2 regions of the Paenarthrobacter sp. NPDC089714 genome follow, and region 1 is predicted to be linked to the other one. Evidence: predicted binding sites of a transcription regulator. Region 1 holds the regulator's gene; the other holds the start of a gene.

The links. The regulator LexA, encoded in region 1, represses DNA repair genes until DNA is damaged. The targets are predictions, from matches to a motif close to TCGAACANNTGTTCGA.
Region 2: a site for LexA is predicted at 2,456-2,471, ahead of ACIPY3_RS05350 (Y-family DNA polymerase). Genes of this name have one in related genera too.

What each region holds. Positions count from the first base shown of each region.
Region 1 covers NZ_JBIVGX010000002.1:422,540-430,053, forward strand. Annotated here, with positions in the region: gene ACIPY3_RS06390 (class I SAM-dependent methyltransferase) at 1-383, opposite strand, end outside; gene ACIPY3_RS06395 (hypothetical protein) at 721-876, opposite strand; gene hflX (GTPase HflX) at 910-2,472, shown strand; gene ACIPY3_RS06405 (ATP-dependent DNA helicase) at 2,465-4,522, shown strand; gene lexA (transcriptional repressor LexA) at 4,621-5,367, opposite strand; gene ACIPY3_RS06415 (LysM peptidoglycan-binding domain-containing protein) at 5,718-6,077, shown strand; gene ACIPY3_RS06420 (histidinol-phosphate transaminase) at 6,155-7,282, shown strand; gene hisB (imidazoleglycerol-phosphate dehydratase HisB) at 7,347-7,514, shown strand, end outside.
Region 2 covers NZ_JBIVGX010000002.1:173,908-181,421, forward strand. Annotated here, with positions in the region: gene ACIPY3_RS05330 (molybdopterin-dependent oxidoreductase) at 1-756, opposite strand, end outside; gene ACIPY3_RS05335 (arsenate reductase ArsC) at 918-1,325, opposite strand; gene ACIPY3_RS05340 (aquaporin) at 1,322-2,026, opposite strand; gene ACIPY3_RS05345 (metalloregulator ArsR/SmtB family transcription factor) at 2,023-2,373, opposite strand; gene ACIPY3_RS05350 (Y-family DNA polymerase) at 2,533-3,831, shown strand; gene ACIPY3_RS05355 (uroporphyrinogen-III synthase) at 3,865-5,016, opposite strand; gene cobA (uroporphyrinogen-III C-methyltransferase) at 5,027-6,061, opposite strand; gene nirB (nitrite reductase large subunit NirB) at 6,071-7,514, opposite strand, start outside.

The DNA.
Region 1 (7,514 bases):
ATGGTGGAAAACTCGACGTCGGCAGCTACCTCGTCGGGAAGGCTCGCCTTCACATTGCCGAGCCCGAGCGATGCTGCGTTCTCGTTGGTCAGCGCGATGCAGCGTTCGTTGACGTCCACGGCGTAGACCTGCGCCGACGGGGCCATCAGACCCATCGTCAACGCAATCGGACCCCAACCGCAGCCGATATCCAGCAGGTTCCCGCGGGGCGAAGGCGGCGGCACGTCCGAGAGCAGGATCGCTGTTCCCTTGTCTATGCCGTCCGGACTGAAAATCCCGGAGGAGGTCTGCAGATGCCGGGTAGCTCCGGCCAGTTCCACCGTCAAAGCCTTACGAGTGAAGGGACCGGCGGGTTGGGCGCTGAAATAGTGTGCAGACTCCATAATTTGCCAGATTAGTTGGCGATCGGCGCCTTGGGAAACTGCAGCCCGGAAGGGTCGGTTTGACACGGGATGCTACCGTGGAAGGCATGTTCTTGATCTTTGAGTAATCAGCCCATGGCTCTGCCCGCGATGCAGGACCGCGCTGCCGAATCACTTTCCGTGACCAGCGCCGCCCATTCCGCCCGGCAGGTTCCCCGGCTCGGTCCGCGTCCCTTTCCGGGGTTCGGGCGCTCAGAAGATCACGTCACCATCCGACCCCATGCTCCGTCGACCCGGCCTGGCTGCTTGCAGGCTTGACCGGCCTTGTGTGGGTGCGACCGGACAGCACGGGCAGTCTTCAGCCGGACTGGACCTCTGCGCGGATCCGACCGCCACCACCCACCAGCCAGGCCAGCCGGACGCCATCCGGCTGCCGGCCACGCTCCAGGAGGCCCTTTTGGCCCAAGCACGTCAGCCCAGCGCGAATACCGACGCGCCGCACAGCAAACAGCATTATTCTGGAATTGCCGAACACTCTAAGGAGACCATGACCACCCAGAAGCACTCCGGATCCGATTCCGACGCCCAGGACATGAGTCCTGAAGAGATCCAGGCCGTCATCGACCGGATTTTGTCCAAGGATGTCCCAGCGCAGGCATCCGGGGATCCTGACGCCAAGGGCGTTCTTGGCAAGGCCCAAGCGATCTCCACGCTTGACCAGGAGCACAGCATTTTCGACGGCGAGCAGGAAGACCTTGCTGAACGCCGCGCGCTCCGCCGGACGGCAGGCCTTTCCACGGAACTCGAGGATGTCACCGAGGTTGAGTACCGGCAGCTGCGCCTTGAGCGCGTAGTCCTCGCAGGCCTCTGGACCGAGGGCACCTTGGCCGATGCCGAGAATTCCCTGCGGGAGCTCGCGGCGCTTGCTGAAACCGCCGGGTCGGAAGTCCTGGATGGGCTGGTCCAGCGCCGGAGCAAGCCTGACCCTGGAACCTTCCTGGGGTCTGGCAAGGCCCAGGAGCTCAAGGCAATCGTCGCCTCCACCGGAGCCGACACGGTGGTTGTGGACACCGAGCTTTCGCCGTCCCAGCGGCGTGGCCTGGAGGACATCGTGAAGGTTAAGGTTGTTGACCGCACCACGTTGATCCTGGATATCTTCGCCCAGCATGCAAAGAGCCGTGAGGGCAAGGCCCAAGTGGAACTGGCCCAGCTGGAATACCTGCTCCCCAGGCTCCGCGGCTGGGGTGACTCCATGTCCCGCCAGGCCGGTGGGCAGGTGGGTGGCGCAGGCGCCGGCATGGGTTCCCGTGGTCCCGGTGAAACCAAGATCGAACTCGACCGCCGCCGCATCCGTACCCGGATGGCCAAGCTGCGTCGGGAGATCGCCGCGATGAAGCCGGCGCGCGAGACCAAGCGGGCCAACCGCCGTCGTCATGCCGTTCCTTCCGTCGCGATCGCCGGCTACACCAACGCCGGCAAGTCCTCACTGCTCAACCGCCTGACGGATGCCGGTGTCCTGGTGGAGAACGCGCTGTTCGCCACGTTGGATCCCACGGTCCGCAAGGCCCAAACGCCTGACGGTATCGGTTACACCTTGGCCGACACCGTGGGGTTCGTCCGCTCACTGCCCACACAGTTGGTTGAGGCATTCCGTTCAACGCTCGAGGAAGTGGCGGATTCGGACCTGATCCTGCACGTCGTCGATGCCTCGCACCCTGATCCCGAAGGTCAGATTGCGGCTGTGCGGACAGTCTTCAGCGAAGTCGATGCCCGGAAGGTTCCGGAAATCATCGTCTTGAACAAGGTGGACGTGGCGGATCCGTTCGTCGTTGAGCGCCTCAGGCAGAAGGAACCGCGCCACGCCGTCGTTTCGACCCGCACGGGGGAGGGAATTGCCGAACTCCTGGAGACCATCAGCCAGTCGATCCCGCGGCCGGGCGTCCGGCTGGAGGTGCTCATTCCCTACAACCGCGGCGAGCTGATCAACAAGCTGCATAACTCCGACGCCGAAATCCTTAGCCTTGAGCACGAGGAAGACGGCACGCGCGTGGTGGCGATGGTCCGCGAGGGCCTGGCCGCCGAGCTGGAGTCGTTCGTCAGCAATGGTTGAGAAGGTGGCGGCGGAACCCGCTGCGTCGGTGGGGGAGAAGTTCACCCTCGAGCTGTTGGACAAGGCTGTTGCAGGCATGGGCGGCCAAAGCCGCACTGGCCAGCATGAAATGGCCAAGCACGTTGCCCGGGCCATCGAGTCCGGGGAACACCTGCTGGTCCAGGCGGGAACGGGAACGGGTAAGTCGTTGGCTTACCTGATCCCGTTGATCGCCCATTCCATGGACAGCAACAAGCCCACGCTGGTGTCCACCGCCACCCTGGCCCTCCAGACGCAGATCGTGGGGAGGGACCTTCCCCGTCTGCTGGAGACCATCAACCCGGCCCTGGAACGGCCAGTGAATGTGGCGCTCGTCAAGGGCCGGGCCAACTACGTGTGCCTGCAAAAGCTCGAGGGCGGGTTTCCCAGCGAAGAACCCTCCGAGGGACAGCTTTTCTCCCTCGGAGAGGACACCAGCGTGCCGCACTTCGCCGCATCGCTGGGCGGGCCGTCGTCGCAACTGGGCAAGGAAGTAGTGCGGCTGCGCGAGTGGGCGGAGAAGACCGCCACGGGCGACCGCGACGAACTGATGCCGGGTGTGACAGACCGTGCATGGCGCCAGGTTTCAGTTACCTCGATGGAATGCCTGGGGGCGCAGAAGTGTCCCCTGGCGGAGGAGTGCTTCAGCGAGCAGGCACGCGCCCGGGCGGCGGAAGCCGATGTGGTGGTCACCAACCACGCGATGCTCGCCGTGAGCGCCTTTGAGGGACTGGCAGTCCTTCCGGAGTATGACGTGGTGGTGGTGGACGAAGCCCACGAACTCCAGGACCGGGTCACGGGAGCCGTGTCCGGCCAGTTGTCCGTGGCCATGATCCATGCTGCGGCCTCAAGCGCACGCAAGCACACGGCCATCACCGTCGATGCCCTGAACGCGGCCGCGGACAGGTTGGACATGGCCCTTGTTGGTGTTCCAAGCGGCTTGGTGCCCAACGGCCTCAACGACGAACAACTTGATTGCCTGGACCAGCTCCGGGACGCCACCAGGGCCGCCCTGTCCGATTCGAAAACGGATTCGTCGAACGCCGTGGACGGTGGACGCCAGTTGGCCCGTTCGCGGCTCATGCTCATTCTGGAACTATCGGAGCGGTTGCTGGCCGCGAAGGAAAATCGTGAAGTGGTGTGGTTCTCCAGGAACAGCACTTTCGATCCCCAGCAGGGCTACTCGCCGCCTGACGAAACAGCTCCCGCACTCATTAATATTGCTCCCCTGAGCGTGGCCGGACGCCTCCGGGAAGGGCTGTTTGCGGGCCACACGGTGGTTCTGACGTCCGCCACGCTGGCCATCGGGTCGGCGTTCGAGCCGGCCGCGGGCGGGCTGGGCCTGCTGGGGGACGGAGCTCCCAGCTGGACAGGCTTGGACGTGGGATCGCCCTTTGACTATCCGAAGCAGGGCGTCCTCTACGTGGCGAAGCACTTGCCCAAGCCCGGACGCGGCACCTCGCCCGAAGCCCTCGACGAGCTTGAGGACCTCATCCGTGCCTCCGGCGGCGGAGCGTTGTGCCTGTTTTCGTCCCGGCGGGCAGCCGAGGAAGCCGCGGAAGCCATGCGGCTGCGGCTCGATGTGGACATCCTGTGCCAAGGAGAATCCACCATGGCAGCGCTGGTGAAACAGTTCGCTGACGAACCCGATACGTGCCTTTTCGGCACCATGTCCCTGTGGCAGGGGGTGGACGTGCCGGGTGGCTCGTGCCGCCTGGTGGTCATTGACAGGATCCCCTTCCCACGGCCCGATGATCCCCTGATGACGGCAAGGTCGCGTGCTGTGGCTCAGTCCGGTGGAAACGGGTTCATGGCCGTCTCGGCGACCCATGCCGCAATCCGCCTGGCGCAGGGAGCAGGCCGGTTGATCCGGTCTACGGGAGACAAGGGCGTGGTGGCGATACTCGACTCGAGGCTTTCCACCGAAAGGTACGGCGGCTTCCTGCGGGCTGCCTTGCCGCCCTTCTGGGCCACGACCGACCGGAAGACCGTCCAGGGCGCCTTGCAAAGGCTGGCCCGGAGCGGGCGATAAGACGATTCTTCAGGGGTGCCCGCCACCGCTGGCGCGGGCACCCCTGAAGCAGTGTGTGCCGACGCGGGTCTTCGAACAGACCTTCTGGAGGATGGCCCTTAAAGGGAGCGCAACACCGACACGACTTTGCCCATGATGGTGGCTTGATCGCCGAGGATGGGCTCGTACTGGGTGTTCTGGGGGAGGAGCCAAGTGTGGCCGTCGCGTTGGCGGAATGTCTTGACCGTGGCCTCGTCGTCCAGGAGGGCTGCCACGATATCGCCGTTGATGGCGTCATTCTGCCGGCGGACAACAACCCAGTCGCCATCGCAGATGGCGGCGTCGATCATGGAATCACCGGCGACCTTCAGCATGAAGAGTTCGCCATGGCCCACCAATTGCCGCGGGAGGGGCAGGACGTCCTCCACGGTCTGGTCGGCCAGGATCGGGCCACCGGCAGCGATGCGGCCCACCAGGGGAACCATCGCGGTGTCGCTGGCACTTGCCAGCTCGGTGACGGCGAGGCCGCCGGTACTGCGCAACGTTGCGGGGGCTTCCACTCCCGGGATGGTGGCACCACCGTCAAGGGTCAGTGGCATGAGGACTTCCATGGCGCGAGGACGCTTGGGGTCCCTCCTGAGGTAGCCGAGTTTTTCCAGCTGGGACAACTGGTGGGTGACGCTCGAGAGGCTGGCCAATCCCACCGTATCCCCGATTTCGCGCATGCTGGGCGGGTAGCCGTTGTCATTGACGGAGCGCTGGATGGTCTCGAGGATCTTCTTCTGACGGACAGTCAGGCTTTTGGGACTTTTGGTGGGCTGTTGGCTCCGCAGGGGTGCCCCGCCGCCTGTGGCCTTCGCTGCCATGTTCGCCATTGCCCTTCCGTTCCGCCCGGCGGCGTTCTGAGTGCTGCCGGGATGTGGGTCAAAAATGTCAGACCCTCCTGATGCACTGCTTTTGTGCCTGTTTCTTCCCTCAAACGTAGGCCAGGCACCAGCGTTTATCAAACATTTGTTCTAGCGAGTCTCGACACCGTTCGTTGATAAGTGCTAAAAATGTCATAGCAAGGTTCGAATATGTGTTCTAGTAATCCGGATCGAAGCCGAGATGTTCGAAGGAAGTGTTCGAATATCGCGGCGAGACCAACGAACACAAGGTATTGGCAGCAGGGTCCTGGTTCCCCGGGACCAGGCAATCGCTCAGAAGGGCTCAGCTCATGTCCGCAGTCACAACGTTCCACGAGTTCCGCAACGCGCCGGTACCCACCCGCATCCGGCTCACCCGGCGCGGGCGGATCGTTTTCTTTGGCATCCCGGCCATGTTGCTCGTGGCCGCGCTGCTCACGTTTGCGGGCTTCCTGAACTCGCCGGCCAAGGCCTCGGATTCCCCGTCGCAACTGCAACCGCCAGTCGCCGTCAGTGTCACCGTGCAGCCCGGTCAGTCCCTGTGGGGCATTGCAGGGGCTGCCGCACCCGAGCGTGACCCGCGGGACGTCATCACGGAGATCATCCAGCTGAATGATCTCCGTGGCGGACGCATCACCCCCGGTCAGCAATTGTTTGTTCCTGCCAAGTAGTCCATACGGACGGTGGCGCGGATCCTCTCCGGCGTCACAGTTACAGGGCACTCACCGGCGCACCTTAAACTGGTGGGGTGACTGACCAGCTTGAGCGACTCGACCGACTTCCCCTCCGGACCAACCTGCGTGGACTGAGCCCCTACGGCGCACCGCAGCTTGACGTTCCGATTCTGCTCAACGTCAACGAGAACACCCATGGAGTGCCCGCCGATGTCCAGGCCGCGATCACCGAAGCCGTGGCCGCAGCGGCCACCGGACTGAACCGTTACCCCGACCGCGAGTTCACTGAATTGCGGGAGGCGTTGGCGGAATTCCTGGGCCACGGCCTCAGTCCTGCGAACATCTGGGCTGCCAACGGATCCAACGAGGTTATCCAGCAGATCCTCCAGGCTTTCGGTGGTCCCGGCCGCAAGGCCCTTGGGTTCCCTCCCACGTATTCCATGTACCCCCTCCTGGCCAGCGGCACGGACACTGAGTACGTCCGTGGTGTTCGTGGCGGGGATTTCAGTTTGGACGCCGCGTCTGCCGCCGCGCAGGTGGCTGAGGCGGGCGCAAATATCGTCTTCCTGTGCTCGCCCAACAACCCCACCGGAACGGGTCTTGGCTTGGACGTCGTGGAGGCTGTCTATGAAGCAGGAGAGGCCAGCCAGGCGATCGTGATCGTGGACGAGGCTTACCACGAATTCGCCCACGACAACACTCCCAGTGCCCTGACCTTGCTGCCGGGCCGGGAACGGCTCATTGTTTCCCGCACCATGAGCAAGGCTTTCGCACTTGCCGGTGCGCGGTTGGGCTACATGGCTGCGGCGCCCGAGGTCACCGATGCCATCCGCCTGGTCCGGCTGCCGTACCACCTCTCGGCGGTAACGCAGGCGACCGCCCTGGCAGCCCTGCAGCACCGCGAGGCCCTGATGGCCGACGTCGAGGACATCAAGGTCCAGCGTGACCGCATCGTCACTGAATTGCTGCGGATGGGCCTCAAGCCGGCGGCCTCGGACTCCAATTACGTGTTCTTTGGTGGCTTGGAGAACCCGCAAGTCATCTGGCAGGGCCTGCTGGATGCTGGAGTACTGATCCGCGATGTTGGGATCCCCGGGCACTTGCGTGTCACTGCCGGTACCGAACAGGAGACCACAGCGTTCCTGGAAGCTCTTGAAGCGCTGCTGGCCGGCGAGGCCGGTGTTGCTCCACGGCTCGGTTAAGAAGCCACCCACTTAGACTTGTCCCTAGATCCATTTCCCTTTTCGTGTTAAGGACGTTCCCCAGATGAGCGAAACCGGCGCCACGCCGTCCGCTGCCCGTACCGCGCGCATGGAGCGCACCACCAGTGAGTCTTCTGTCCTGGTGGAGATCAACCTGGACGGTTCGGGTGTCTCGGACATCAGCACCTCGGTCCCGTTCTACGACCACATGCTGACTGCGCTGTGCAAGCAC
Region 2 (7,514 bases), 250 kb from region 1:
CTCCCACCCCTCAGTGAATTCAGAGATGAACTCGGGATCGGTGTGGCCATTCTCCACCAGCAGGTGCATCAGCCCATTAAGCAGGGACAAGTCCGTGCCGGGTTTGATCTGCAGGAACAGATCGGCCTTGTCGGCGGTGGCATTGCGGCGCGGGTCCACGACGATCAGCTTGGCCCCCGCCTTGACCCGGTCCATCAGGCGAAGGAACAGGATCGGGTGGCAATCCGCCATGTTCGCCCCGGCCACGAAGAACACGTCGGCCTGGTCGAAATCCTGGTACGAACCCGGAGGGCCGTCAGCGCCCAACGAGAGCTTGTAGCCCGAGCCCGCACTGGCCATGCACAGCCGGGAGTTCGATTCGATCTGGTTGGTGCCGATGAAACCCTTTGCCAGCTTGTTCGCCAAGTACTGCGCCTCGAGGGACATCTGCCCGGAGACGTACAGGGAGATCGCGTCCGGGCCATGCGCGTCCAGGATCGTGCGGAGCTTTGCCGCGGTTTCGGTGATGGTTTGGTCCACGGCCATCGCCTGTGGTTCCTCGCCGCGGGAAGCCCGGACGAAAGCGCTCTCCATCCTCCCAGGAGCTGCGAGCATGTCCGCCGTCGTGGCGCCCTTCGTGCACAAGCGACCGAAGTTGGTGGGATGCTCCTTGTTGCCGGTGGACTTCAGCGCCCGGATTGCGCCCGTCTTTGGATCCTTGCCGATCTCAAGGACCAGGCCGCAGCCGACACCGCAGTATCCGCAGAGCGTCTTCACGGTACTTCCATGACCAGCAGCCAACGATTTACTTCCTCACCTGAGTCCCGATCCCACCAACAATTGCCGTGGTATCAATACTCAGATTCGGATAATTCGTATCCTTTGCTTGATGATTGCGGTCTTGTAAATAGTTCTCAACCGCAAATGCGGATTACCGGTTAGGCGCGCCGATCCAGGGAAGCGATCAACGCCTCAACCCGGCCCTTGATCTCGTCGCGGATCGGGCGGACGGATTCGACGCCCTTTCCGGCCGGGTCTTCGAGTACCCAGTCCTCGTAGCGTTTGCCGGGGAAGTAGGGGCATTCGTCGCCGCAGCCCATGGTGATGACGACGTCGGAGTCCTGGACAGCCTCGGTGGTGAGGACTTTCGGGATCTCGGCCGACATGTCGATGCCCACCTCGGCCATCGCTTCGACGGCGGCCGGGTTGACCTGCTCGGCGGGCTGCGAGCCGGCAGAGCGGACCTCAATGGCCCCGCCGGAAAGGGTGGTGAGGTAGGCGGCGGCCATCTGGGAGCGGCCGGCATTGTGGACGCAGACGAACAGGACAGAGGGCTTGTTGCTCATGTGAGCACCTTTCGGTCAGCCGCGGCATCCGCGGAAGCACTGGGAACGGGGTAGAGGAATCGGACCAGGGCAAACCCCAGAACGCCGCCGGCGAGTTGGGCCAGGATAAATCCCGGGGCGGAGGCCGGGGCGATCCCGGAGAAAGTATCAGTGATGGTCCGGGCGATCGTGACTGCAGGGTTGGCGAAGCTGGTGGATGAGGTGAACCAGTAGGCGGCTGCGATGTACCCGCCGACGGCGAACGCCACCCGATCCGCCCTGCCGGAACGGATGGTTCCGAAAACCACCATCAGCAGCCCGGCGGTAGCGATGACTTCAGCCAGCCAAAGACCCGGGCCGGACCGGTCACGTGCAGCAAAGGACACCGCATCCAGCCCGAACATCAGGTTCGCTGCGACCGTCCCCGCCAAACCGCCAAGAACCTGTGCCGAGGCCAGCACAGCCGCAGTCCGGGTGTCGATCATCCCCAAGGCACGCTCGACGAACGTGACCACGGGATTGAACGATGCCGAAACCGGCTGGAGAGCCAGGATCAGCGCGAGCAGTGCGGCGCCGGTGGCGAGGCTGTTCTGCAAAAGCTGCAGTCCGACGTCGTTCGGTGACAGCCGTGAGGCCATCACGCCCGACCCAACCACGGCCATCACCAGCAGGGAGGTGCCGATGAACTCAGCCGTGGCCCGCCGGGCCAGAACATTCTTCACGCGGCCTGCCCGCCGATCAGGGCAGCCAGGTTCTGCAACGCCTCGGTCCGGGCCTTGTAGTAAACCCACACGCCACGCTTCTCGCGATCCAGCAACCCAACCTCGTGCAGCACTTTCAGGTGGTGGCTGATGGTGGGCTGCGACAACTCAAAGGCGTCGTTGAGGTCGCACACGCACGCCTCGCCGCCCTCATGGGAGGCAACGAGGGACATGAGCCGCAACCGCACGGGGTCGGCCAGTGCCTTCAACAGCGGGGCGACACCCTCGGCTTCGCTTTCGGACAGGGGCTCCCTGGCGAGTGGTGAGCAGCAGGCGACCGCTTGAACCGGGGTCAGTTCCAAAGACATAGACACCTATAAATATTTACACTCATCTATGTTTTAGACAAGACCGCTACTTTGTCGTGGCCCCGCTGTACAGTTGAACCATTCGAATATTTGTTCGAAAAATACCGTGTTGAACCAGCCGAAGGCCGGGGTCATCTGCTAGCGCCGGAAGGGGGCCCGATGTCCAAACCAGCCCTCATGCGCCGGATGCAGGAGATCGCCCATGTGGACATCAACTGCTTCTATGCCTCGGCAGAGCGGGCCTTCAATCCGGCGCTCGAGGGCAAACCCCTGATCGTCCTGTCCAACAACGACGGTTGCGCCGTCACCAGGTCCCCGGAGGCCAAGAAGCTCGGGATCGGCGTAGGGGACCCGTGGTTCAAGATCGCCCCGCGGGCCAAGGAGTGGGGACTCATCGCGATGTCCAGCAACTACGAGCTCTACGGAGATATCAGCCTGCGCGTCATGGAACTCTTGCGCCGCTACTCGGCGTGGCAGGAGGTGTACTCCATCGATGAAGCGTTCCTGGGGGTCAAGGGCGGCCCGGAAAACCTCCTGGAGCTGGGCCGGACCATCAAGGAAGCGTGTCGCAAGCATGTGGGCGTTCCGGTGTGCGTAGGCATCGCCCCCACCAAGACCCTCGCCAAGCTCGCCAATAAGTGGGCCAAGCACAATCCCGCGTTCAATGGCGTGTGCCGCTGGGATTCCGTGCCGGCAGATCAGCGAGAGGCGCTCATGGCACGGCTGTCCGTCATCGAAATCTGGGGGATCGCCACCCGGCTTACCAAGAGGCTGAACGCCATCGGAATCTTCTCCATCCTGGACTTGGTGCGCGCGGACCCCGTGAAGCTGCGGGACAAGTTCTCGATCGTCGTGATGCGTACTGTGCTGGAGTTGCAGGGCACGCCGTGCATCCCCATGGAAGAGGAACGGATCGGGCGGGACCAGCTGATTTTCTCCCGCTCCTTTTCGACGCCGATTACGACGGCGGCGCAGTTGCGGCAGGTGCTCAGCGTCTATGGCCAGATGGCCAGTGCCCGCCTGGCGAAGCATGACCTCCAGGCCAAGCTGCTCACGGCCTACGCGGCAACATCCGTGTACAACCCGAACGACAAATCCTTCCCCACCGTCACCGTCAGGTTGCCCATGCCGACGTCGGATCCCGTGCTCCTGACCAAAGCCGCGCATGCCTTGGTGCCCAAGTTCCAGGAAGGGACCAAGTACGCCAAGGCGGGGATCATGGTCACGGACCTGCGGCCCACGGGCAACCAGAAACCGTTGGAGATATTCGAGAACCGCCACGAGGAACGGGGGATCGGGCCGCTCCTGGAACAGGTCAGCAAACGCTACGGCCGCGGCTCCATCGGCTTGGGGCATGCGGGCATCCGCGGCGGCCCGGACTGGTCCATGAAACGGGGCCTGCTCAGCCCCCGCTACACCACCCGTTGGGACGAACTGCCCCTGGTGAAGGCAGCCTGAAATGAACGGTGGCGCAGCGGGATGCAGAGAGGACTACGCCCGCAGGCGGTACCCGCGTTTCACCACGGTCTCCACGAGCTTGCCGTCGGGCAGCGAGGACCGCAGCCGGCTGACCGTCATGTCCAAGGCGTGCACGGAACCGCGGAGGTCCAGCAGGTCGGACAACGCTTCCCGGGACAGCACGGCGCCACCGGCACCCAAGAGGGCCCGCAGCAACAGCAACGGGGCGGGCGCCAGTTCCACCACCTCACCGTTGATCCGCAGGCAACGCCCACGCAGCTCGATGGTGGCGCTCCTGGTCTCCAGGCGGCGCACGTGGTTCAAGGAAAGGTGCTCAGTGACCAGGCGTATCAGGGCACCCATGCGGTACCGGTCCGGAATGAGCGGCGTCAGCCCGGCGTCGACCAATGGCTGGGCGGTGACCGGCCCCACGGCCGCGACAGTTACGGGTCCCTTGAGTGCCTCGATGAGCTGGCGGTACAGGCCCATCTCGTGCGCTGTGCTCCACATGGCATCCACGGCCGGGGCACTGGTGAACGTCAGGACGTCCAGATTCCCGCCGACCACGGCTTCGATCAGGCGCGGCAGCTTGTCCTCGCCGTCAGGTTTCACCCACCGGTAAGGAGTGACGGTCAGCACCGTCGCGCCGGACATCCGCAGCCGCTCAAGTTGGCGCACATCCGTGTAGCCGTGAAGCTGCACGGCCACGGTCTTGCCGCGGACTCCTTCCGCGAGGAGCATGTCCACGAGTGTCGCCGTGGTTTCGTCGCTGCTGATTCCGACGTCGGCAAGACCCGCCGCGCGCACGGCACCGCGGGCCTTGGGGCCGCGGACGAACATCCGGCAGGCAGACAGTGTCTCCAGGAGTTGCTCGCCGATCCCGAAGGAATCCGCGGCCTCGCACCAGCGTCGCATGCCATAGGCCGTGGTGGCGATGCAGATGTCAGGTTTGGCCTCGATGATGGTCCGTGTGTCCTCGATGAGGACCAAGTCCTCCTGGACGGGAGCGATCTTCAAGGCGGGAGCATGGAGCACGCTCGCACCGCGGCGTTCCAGGGCCTCGATGAGGTCCCGGGAACGGCGGTGTGAGGTGACACCGATGCGAAAACCATCCAGCGGCAGCTCGGCGGCTTCGGTGGCCTCGGCCAACGTCACAGCAGCTTCGAGATCGTGTGCAACAGTCATGGGTCTACCTTCAGGCTTCAAGGAGCGAAGCCGCGAGGCGGCTCAGTTCAGCGGATGCTTCGGCATGATTGCGGTTGGCTTCAGCCACCCGGACCACCTCGCCGATGACCAGCACGGCCGGGTTGCTGCAACCGGTGGCTGCCGTTTCGATGGTACCCAGATCCGCGATGGTGGTGCGTTGGCCGGGGCGGTATCCGCGCTCCACTACTGCCATGGGCATGTCGGGTTTCATGCCGGCGCGGCGGAGTCCCGCGGCAAGCTGGGGGAGCGTGCCGATGCCCATCAGGACCACGATGGTTCCGCCGAGGCCCGCCAGGTGGGTGTGCTCCTTCTCGGTGAGGGGAGCGTGACCGGAAACCACCGTGAACATGTGGCTTACTTCCCTGTGGGTGACCGGAATTCCGGCAGCGGCGGGAACGGAGATGGCGCTCGTAACCCCGGAGATCACACGTACCGGTACACCAGCCGCGACACAAGCTGCCACTTCTTCGCCGCCGCGTCCGAACACGTAGGGGTCGCCGCCCTTGAGCCGGACAACATTCTTGCCGAGCAGTGCGGCTTCCACCATCAGTTTCTCGATGTCACGCTGCGTCACTTTGTGGTGCCCGGGCTGCTTTCCGACGTCCACAAGGTCGGCGGACGTCAGTGTCGCAAGCTCCTGGTAGGGCGCGAGCCGATCGTAAAAAACGACGTCGGCATCCCGCAGGGCGTCGACGGCACCGACGGTCAAGAGATCCAAGGCGCCCGGACCGCCGCCCACCAGGGTCACGTGTCCTTCCGGACCGGCGGCAGGTTCGTGGGCCACAGGAATTCCGGCTTCGCGGCAGCGTTCCAGCAGCGGCAGCCAGCCGGTATCGCCGTCGTCCACCACTGCCACCAGGAACGGGCGCACGGTGAGCGGACCGTCGAAGGCGATATCCGATGGCGTGCCCAGCCGGTGGACCGTGGCACCCGCAGCCTGGTAGCGGCGGACCGCCTGGCGGGAAGCGGTATCGGAACCGGTGACCAGGACGTCCCGGCCGGTGAGGTCGATGGTGAGCTGCATGGAATCCCCCTAGTTGTCTGCCGTGACGGCGCTGCGGACCGGAATGGTGGAAGCGATGAGCACGCCGCCCTTTTCCTCGTTCGTTGCGGGGCGGATCTGGCCGCGTTCCGGAACGAAGGAGATGGAGTCGTCCTTCTGGTTGGGCGCGTTGACGAAGGAACGGAAACGGCGCAGGCGCTCCGGGTCCTTCAGGGTCTCGGCCCACTCGTCCTCGTACGTGTCGATGTGCTTGGACATCGCGGCTTCGAGTTCCTCGGCGATGCCCAGGGAGTCGTTGACCACCACTTCTTCCACGTGCTTCAGCCCGCCGTCGAGCTCTTCCTGCCAGCGGGCCGTGCGCTGCAGGCGGTCCGCCGTACGGATGTAGTACATGAGGTAGCGGTCGATGTACTTGATGAGCGTCTCGTCGTCCAGGTCCTTGGCCAGCAACTGGGCGTGGGCGGGAGTGGCGCCACCGTTTCCGCCGACGTACAGGTTCCAGCCATCGGCCGTGGCGATCACGCCAACGTCCTTGCCGCGGGCTTCGGCGCATTCACGGGCGCAACCGGAGACACCCATCTTCAGCTTGTGCGGGCTGCGGAGGCCACGGTAGCGCAGCTCCAGGGCGATCGCCATCTGCACGGAGTCCTGGACACCGAAGCGGCACCAAGTGGAACCAACGCAGGACTTCACGGTGCGCAGGCTCTTGCCGTAAGCCTGTCCGGATTCGAAACCGGCGTCCACCAGTTCCTTCCAGATGTCCGGGAGCTGCTCCAGGCGGGCACCGAACATGTCGATGCGCTGGCCGCCGGTGATCTTCGTGTAGAGACCGTACTTCTCGGCCACGGCGGCAATGACGCCAAGGCCCTTCGGGGTGATCTCGCCACCGGCGATGCGGGGAACCACCGAGTAGGTGCCGTCCTTCTGCATGTTCGCCAAGGCGCGGTCGTTGGTGTCCTGCAGGGTGCCACGGCCGGCATCGAGCACGTAGGCGGAGTGCTGGCTGGCCAGGATGGAGGCAATGGTCGGCTTGCAGATGTCGCAACCGGCGCCCGTGCCGTACTTGGCCATGATGTCTTCGAAAGAACTGAGTTCCAGGACTCGGATGGCGTCAAAGAGTTCCTGGCGGGACAGGCTGATGTGCTCGCAGAGCGCCTTGGAGACCTCGATGCCGGACTTCTTCAGTTCGCCTTCGAGGAGCTTCTTCAGCATGGGGACACAGGAACCACACTGGGTGCCGGCGCGGGTGCAGCCCTTCAGCTCGCCCAGTTCCTGCACGGGAGCGTTCCCCTCGCAGGCACCGCAGGCATTGATCGTGTCGCGGATGGTTCCCGCCGCGACGTTGTTGCAGGAGCAGAGGATGGCGTCGTCCGGCAGTTCTGTTTCCGGGGCCTCGCCGCCACCGGCAGCGCTCAGGTAGGCGCCCGGTTCGGCGGGGAGCTCGCGGCCCAGGAGCGGTCGCAGGCTCATGTAC